2 regions of the Agromyces neolithicus genome follow, and region 2 is predicted to be linked to the other one. Evidence: predicted binding sites of a transcription regulator. Region 2 holds the regulator's gene; the other holds the start of a gene.
What was found. The regulator LexA, encoded in region 2, represses DNA repair genes until DNA is damaged. The targets are predictions, from matches to a motif close to TCGAACANNTGTTCGA.

Region 1 (3,408 bases), on a different contig from region 2:
GCTCTTCAGCAATATCTGCCTCTTCATCGCGATCTACACCGTCGGCGCGTGGGGCCGCGGTCGGCGGCGCGCGACGATCGTGCGCGGCGTGATCGTGCTCGGCATGTTCGGGTGGCTGTTCTGGAATCTCATCTACTACTCGGCCGTGCAGGACTACCTGCCCGACCTGCCGCGCGAAGGCGCGTTGTCGCCGTATGTCGCCTACGGACTCATCAACGTGCTCACGAACCTGCTGTACTTCGGCGGCGCGTGGTACTTCGGCGACAACGCCTACCGCTCGGCGCGTTCGCGGGCCGAACTCGAGCAGCGCACCGCCGAACTCGCCGCCGAACGCGAGCGCACTCGCGTGCAGGCCGTCGCCATCGAGCGGTTGCGCATCGCCCGCGAACTGCACGACGTGGTCGCCCACCACGTCTCGGTGATCGGGGTGCAGGCGGGTGCGGCGCGGCGGGTGCTCGCGAAGGATCCCGACGCCGCGACGGCGTCGCTCTCGGCGATCGAGACGAGCGCGCGTGACGCCGTCGACGAGCTGCATCGGCTGCTCGGCACGCTGCGCGGCACGGCAGACGCAGCCGACCCCGGCGGCGACGACGAGTTCGCGGTCGCGCCCGGGCTCGGGCTGGGGCTCGGGCTCGCCGAGTTCGACGAGCCCGCGATCACGAGCACGTCGACCCGTGGCATCGACCGCATCGACGAACTCGTCGCCGAATCGATGGCGAGCGGCCTGCCGACCACCCTCGCGATCGTCGGCGACCCGCACCCGGTGTCGCCGGTCGTCGGGCTCAGCGCCTACCGCATCGCGCAGGAGGCGCTCACGAACGTGCGCAAGCACGCGGGCGCGGCGGCCACCGCCGACGTGCGCGTGCGCTGGTCGGCCGAGTCGCTCGAGATCGAGGTGACGAACACGGGTACGGTCACGCGCGCGGTCGCGCAAGGGGCGGCGGATGTCCCGGACACGGGCCTCGGGCAGCTCGGAATGCGTGAGCGCGTGGCCGCGGCCGGCGGCACGGTCGAGCTCGGGCCCCGGGCCCGTGGCGGGTATCTCGTGCGGGCGCGCTTCCCGTTGCGGCGGGTCGAGGAGGTGCGCGGGTGAGTATTCGCGTGCTCGTCGTCGACGACCAGAGCCTCGTGCGCGCGGGGTTCCGAACCATTCTCGACTCGGAGGAGGGGATCGAGGTCGTCGCCGAGGCCGCCGACGGTACCGCCGCGATCGCCGCGGTCGCGGAGTTCGCGCCCGACGTCGTGTGCATGGACGTGCAGATGCCGGGCATGGACGGGCTCGAGGCGACGCGCCGCATCACCGGCGATGGGACATCCGCTGCCGCCGTCTTGGTGCTCACCACCTTCAACCGCGAGGACTACCTGTTCGCGGCGCTCGAAGCGGGAGCCAGCGGGTTCCTGCTGAAGAACTCGAGCCCCGAGCAGCTCATCGAGGCGGTTCAGGTCGTTGCCCGAGGCGATGCGCTGCTCTCGCCCGACGTCACCCGCCGCGTCATCGAGGCCGTCGCCCGGCCGGTCGGTCGAGCAGGCCCGCAGCGCCATCTCGAGACCCCGGATCCCCTCACCGTTCCGGAAACAGGAAGACACGCCGAGCCGGTGCCGAAAGCAGGAACCAGAGACGACCCGGCGGCCCGAGCTCCTGTTTTCGGTACAGAAGAAGCGGCAGAAATGACGGCGGAACTCGCCACGCTCACCGACCGCGAGCGCGAGGTGCTCGAGCTGCTCGCCGAGGGCATCTCGAACGCCGAGATCGCGCAGCGCATGTGGGTCGGTGAGGCTACCGTGAAGACGCACGTCTCGAAGGTGCTCATGAAGCTCGGCCTGCGCGACCGCGTGCACGCGGTGGTCTACGCGTACGAGAACGGAGTCGTGCGGCCGCAAGGCTGACCCTCCTCTCGCACCATCACGCCTCTCTCTGCGGTCCCCGCAATACTCGTGATTTTCTTCTATGGTTGTTGATCTGTAGTGCGCTCACATTCGTATATATGTGCTACACTTGTGGGTACCTCGTGCCGGAGTGAACGAACTGGAGACAGTCATGCACCCATTCCCGCACGAAACCTCGCGACCACGATGACGCCGGGCACGACCACGCCGGGCAAGACGTTGGCGACCGGGCTCGACCTCATCTTCGATCGATTGCGCGAAGTCGAGGCCGCGCAGATCGAGATCAACCGGGCTCATGCTCGGCAGTGGACCGCGTTGGCCGAACTGATGCGACTCGCTCGCGCGAACCCCCATGTGTACCTGCGCCCCGAGGGCATGGCCAGGGCCGACGCACTGGAGTTCGCTGAAGATGCGGCAGCGTTCGACGTCGGGCTGCGTCTGCGACTCTCGACCAACCAGGTGCGCTCGATCGCGCACAGCGCGCAGGTTCTCGAAGACCGCCTGCCTGCGCTGCATGCCGCATTCGCAGCCGGCCAGGCAACGGTCGATCATGTCGGTGCAGCGGTCGACCTCGTCTTCGCATGGAACGACGATGACGAGGGCCTGCGCGAGTTCGACGAGAAGCTGGCGCAGGCGGCGGCGAACACGACGGTCGCGGCGTTCCGAGGGCGGGCGCGCCGCCTGAAGCAGCGGTTGCTGCACGAATCCGCCGAGGTCCGCCACGCACGAGCCTTCGCCGATCGGCGCATATGGGTCGAGCCGGCCGACGACGGAATGACCTATATCCACGCGCTCGTTGCCGCGCCCGATGCCGTTCGCATCATCGAGCGGCTGAACGCCACCGCCCGGGCCGAACAGAAGCGGACCCCGTCGGGTGAGCCCGGTTGGCGTTCGCGCGATCAGATCCGTGCCGACCTCGCCGTCGCCTGGCTCGCGGGCGACGGCACTCCGACCGCCGCGAAGGTTCGACCGGTGCTGCTCGTTCCGCTGCTCTCCCTGATCGGCAAAAGCGACCAGCCGGTCGAACTGCCCGGCTACGGCACCATCGATCGCGTGTCGGCCGCGAGCCTGTTCGCGAAGGCACCATCGTTCCGGCGCGTCGCCACCGACCCGTTCACCGGCGAGATCCTCGAATACGACCGCACGCGGTATCGGCCCACGAAGGCGCAACGCGACTGGATCGCGATGCGGTTCGAGGAGTGCATCGATCCCACATGCTCGCGCTCGGCCTACGACTCCGACGTCGACCACCTCGAGGAGTGGGTGCGCGACAACGGGCGCACCGATGCCGACAACCTGTTCCCCCTCTGCGAGAACGGCAACCGCCGCAAGAACCTCAGCCGCGTCGCATACAAGAAGCTGCCCAAGCGAAGGGTCTCGATCACCACACCGACAGGATTCACCGCGATCGCCGAGCCGGCCGCCCTTCCCGAAGCGGCGCCGTTCTGACAGCTTCGCCGGAGCCTCTCGCGAATCAGTAATCCCGAGAATCAGCCGTCCCGAGAATCAGAGTCCTCTCGC
Region 2 (3,408 bases):
TGCATGACGTGCTGCAGCACCTCATTCGACCCGTTGGCGGCCCAGAGCTGCTCGGAGGTGAGGCCGTGACCGAGGTAGGCGGCAAGTGCCGAGCGGAGCTCGCTGAACTCGCGGTCGGGGTACCGGTTGAGCCGCAGGATGGCCGCGGCGATGCGAGCGACGATGTCGTGCGCCACGTCTTCGGGGATGGGGTGCGTGTTCTCGTTGACGTTGAGCGCGACCGGCACGTGCGCTTGCGGAGCGCCGTACGGCGTGCGCCCACGGAGGTCATCGCGGATGGGGAGGTCGTCGAGACTCGTCACCGATCCATGCTACCGACGAGCACTCGGGCCGATGCCCTGTATGACGTCAGCCGGCGTTCGGCACCGCGAGGCGCTGCCCGGGCTCGATGACCACATCGTCGAGACCGTTGAGCCGCACGATCTCGTCGATCACGACGCGCGGATCGGCGGAGGAATCGAGCGCCACGGCGATCTCCCAGAGGGAGTCGCCCGCGCCGACGGTGACGTACTCGAGCCCCGCGCCGACGGCGGCGCCCTCGACATCGGCGGCAGCCCCACCCGCGGAGAGCACCGCGACGATCGCCCACAGCACGAGAGGGATCGACGCGAGGGTGGTGAACACGACCCGGCCGCGCCGGGTGAGTCGCAGGCGCCCGGGGCGCGTCTCACGGTCTGCCCCTGCTCGGGTGGCCCGCAGGCTTGCCTGAGGGCGGAAGCCGGGATTCACGATCGCTGCGCTCATGTCACACCTCCTGAGTCGAGTCGCATCCGGCCCTCGGCCGGGAGGGCCGGATGCGAATCTCTGTTCCGAACATACATTCGAACGCTCGAAGCCGCAACCCCTCACCGCCGAATGTCTTCGCCACTGGATATGGCGACACACTCGAACGAATGTTTGCCGCTGCCGCCCGGGGCGGATACAGTTTCGAATGTCCGGAAGACAGTCGACCAGACACCACTGACATTGGGTCGCGATGGCGACCTCGACGAAGGGCGAGACCGTGAGCACCGACAACGACGTGCGTGAGACCGGCCGGGCACGACGCCGAAAGACCCTGAGTGCGAAGCAGATCGCCATCCTCGAGGTCGTGCAGCGTTCGGTCGCGAGCCGGGGTTATCCGCCGAGCATGCGCGAGATCGGCGACGCCGTCGGGCTCTCATCACTCTCGAGCGTCACGCACCAGCTCAATCAGCTCGAACTCGCCGGTTACCTCCGGCGCGACCCCAACCGGCCGCGCGCGCTCGAGGTGCTGATCGAACTCCCGGGGCTCGACGATCGTCCCCAAGCCGCCGGCGACCCGGTGCCGGTCGGCGACGCGGCGATGGTCCCCCTCGTCGGCCGTATCGCCGCAGGCGTGCCGATCACCGCCGAACAGCAGATCGACGAGGTCTTCCCGCTCCCCCGGCAGCTCGTCGGCAAGGGCGAGCTGTTCATCTTGAAGGTCGTCGGCGACTCGATGATCGACGCCGCGATCTGCGACGGCGACTGGGTCGTGGTGCGTTCGCAGCGCACGGCCGAGAACGGCGAGATCGTCGCCGCGATGCTCGACGGCGAAGCCACCGTCAAGGTGTTCCGCCAGCGCGACGGCCACACCTGGCTGCTCCCCCGCAACACCGCGTTCGAACCGATCGTGGGCGATCACGCCGAAGTGCTCGGCAAGGTCGTGGCGGTGCTGCGCGCCGTCTGACGCCACCCAGCACGCGGCAGTGGGCTCAGGCCGGTCGGCTCGGTCGGCTCAGGCGGTCACCCGTGCCGGCACGAGGGCACGTGCCACACCCACGGTCGCGGGTGCGACTCCGCGAAGCCACTCCGTGACCGCGCGCATGAACCCCGCGTGATCGTCGCGGAACACGGTGTGACCGGTGCCGGGCACCGTCGTCACCGTCATGCCCTGGCGTCGCATCTGCGCAGCCACCCGATCGGTGATGAGCAGGCTCCTCTCGGCGAGCAGCACAAGGCTCGGCGCGACGAGCCTCGCCGGCGGAACGAGCGGTCGAGTGTCGCTGAAGCCCAGGATCGTACGCTTGTCCCAGTCGCGCAGCGTCGCGAGCTCGATGTCGACGTCGACCGCGCTCCACTTCGGGTTCATGCGCACGAGCGCCGATCGCTTCGGCCGCGGCGCCATCGCGAAGAACGCCTTGTACGCCAAGCCCTTCACGCCCTTCGGGAACGCGAAGGCCGGATCGATGTAGATCGCAGCGCGCGGCGCGAGTCGATCGGCGACCAGGCTCGCGACGAGCCCGCCGAGTGAGTGCCCCATGACCACGTCGGGTGCACCGTCGAGCAGCGGTGCGACCGTTTCGACGACGTCGTCGGCCCATGCTGCCGGTGAGTAGCGCAGTGCGCGGGGGCTACGGCCGTGTCCGCTGAGGTCGACCGCGAGCACACGGAACCCCCCGTGGCCTCGAGTTCGGCGGTCACGCGGTGCCAAGCCCGAGAATCCGACATGATGCCGTGGATGAGGATGGCGGTCCTGGAGCCACTGCCGGATTCGTGAAGTGCGAGGCGCATGACGCGAACCTAGCCTCCCCTGCTGGGCATCGCCCCCGACCGAACTGGATGGACGCTGCGAGCCAGCCGATCTCATCGGCGATCCGGGATCGCCACTTCGCGCATGAGGCCCGTCAGAGCGATCCGGTCGTCGTAGCCTCCGAGCAGGAGCACCGACTGGTCCTCGAGCAGGCTGACCGTCGCGAACGAGGCCGTCGTATCGAGTTCCGCGACCACCCTCGAGGTGCCCGCCGCGACGTCGATGAGCTCGACAGTGTCGCCGCCGGCGCCGACGACCACCCGACCATCGGCGAGCGCGAGCGCGCCGCCCGAGAGCTTGTACCGCGGCTGCGTGAGGTCGGGGCCGGACGAGAAGCCGCCTGCGGCGGGGTCGAAGACCTCGGTCGAGGCATGGAGCCCGCGATCGTCGGCTGTGCCCCCGCCGACGAGCACCCGGCCGTCTGAGAGCGTCACCTGGAAGTGCTTGAACCGGGGAACCGCGAGCGATCCCACCGCAACCCATTCGTCGCGATCAGGTTCGTACACGGCGGCCGCGTCGGTGCCGGTACCGCGATCGACACGGCCACCCGTGACGAGTACGCGACCGTCGGCGAGCGAGGTCGCCTCGAGGGCGTCCGCCGCCCACGGCAAGGGGCGCGCCGCCGCGACCGCACCGGTCTCGGGGTCGAAGACCTCCGCACTCGCGGTGAAGCCACCTGGCTCGGCGTCGCCCCCGACGACGAGCACGCGGCCGTCGGGCAGGACGGCCGCCGCGTGGCCGCCGCGCGGCACGACCGTCTCTGCCGGAGCCGTCGTCGCCCCGACGGGATCGAGGACATCGATCGAGCCGGTGACCCCCTCGCCCTCGCCGAGGAATCCGCCGACGACGACCACCCGTCCGTCGGGCACCAGGTT

Region 1: the regulator LexA is predicted to act here: its motif matches at 1,978-1,993, upstream of ABD164_RS01415 (HNH endonuclease signature motif containing protein).

The regions. Positions count from the first base shown of each region.
Region 1 covers NZ_BAAANJ010000001.1:295,622-299,029, forward strand. Annotated here, with positions in the region: gene ABD164_RS01405 (histidine kinase) at 1-1,093, shown strand, start outside; gene ABD164_RS01410 (response regulator) at 1,090-1,887, shown strand; gene ABD164_RS01415 (HNH endonuclease signature motif containing protein) at 2,074-3,336, shown strand.
Region 2 covers NZ_BAAANJ010000002.1:54,550-57,957, forward strand. Annotated here, with positions in the region: gene ABD164_RS03480 (histidinol-phosphate transaminase) at 1-302, opposite strand, end outside; gene ABD164_RS03485 (LysM peptidoglycan-binding domain-containing protein) at 349-744, opposite strand; gene lexA (transcriptional repressor LexA) at 977-1,690, shown strand; gene ABD164_RS03495 (alpha/beta fold hydrolase) at 1,739-2,590, opposite strand; gene ABD164_RS03500 (Kelch repeat-containing protein) at 2,587-3,408, opposite strand, start outside.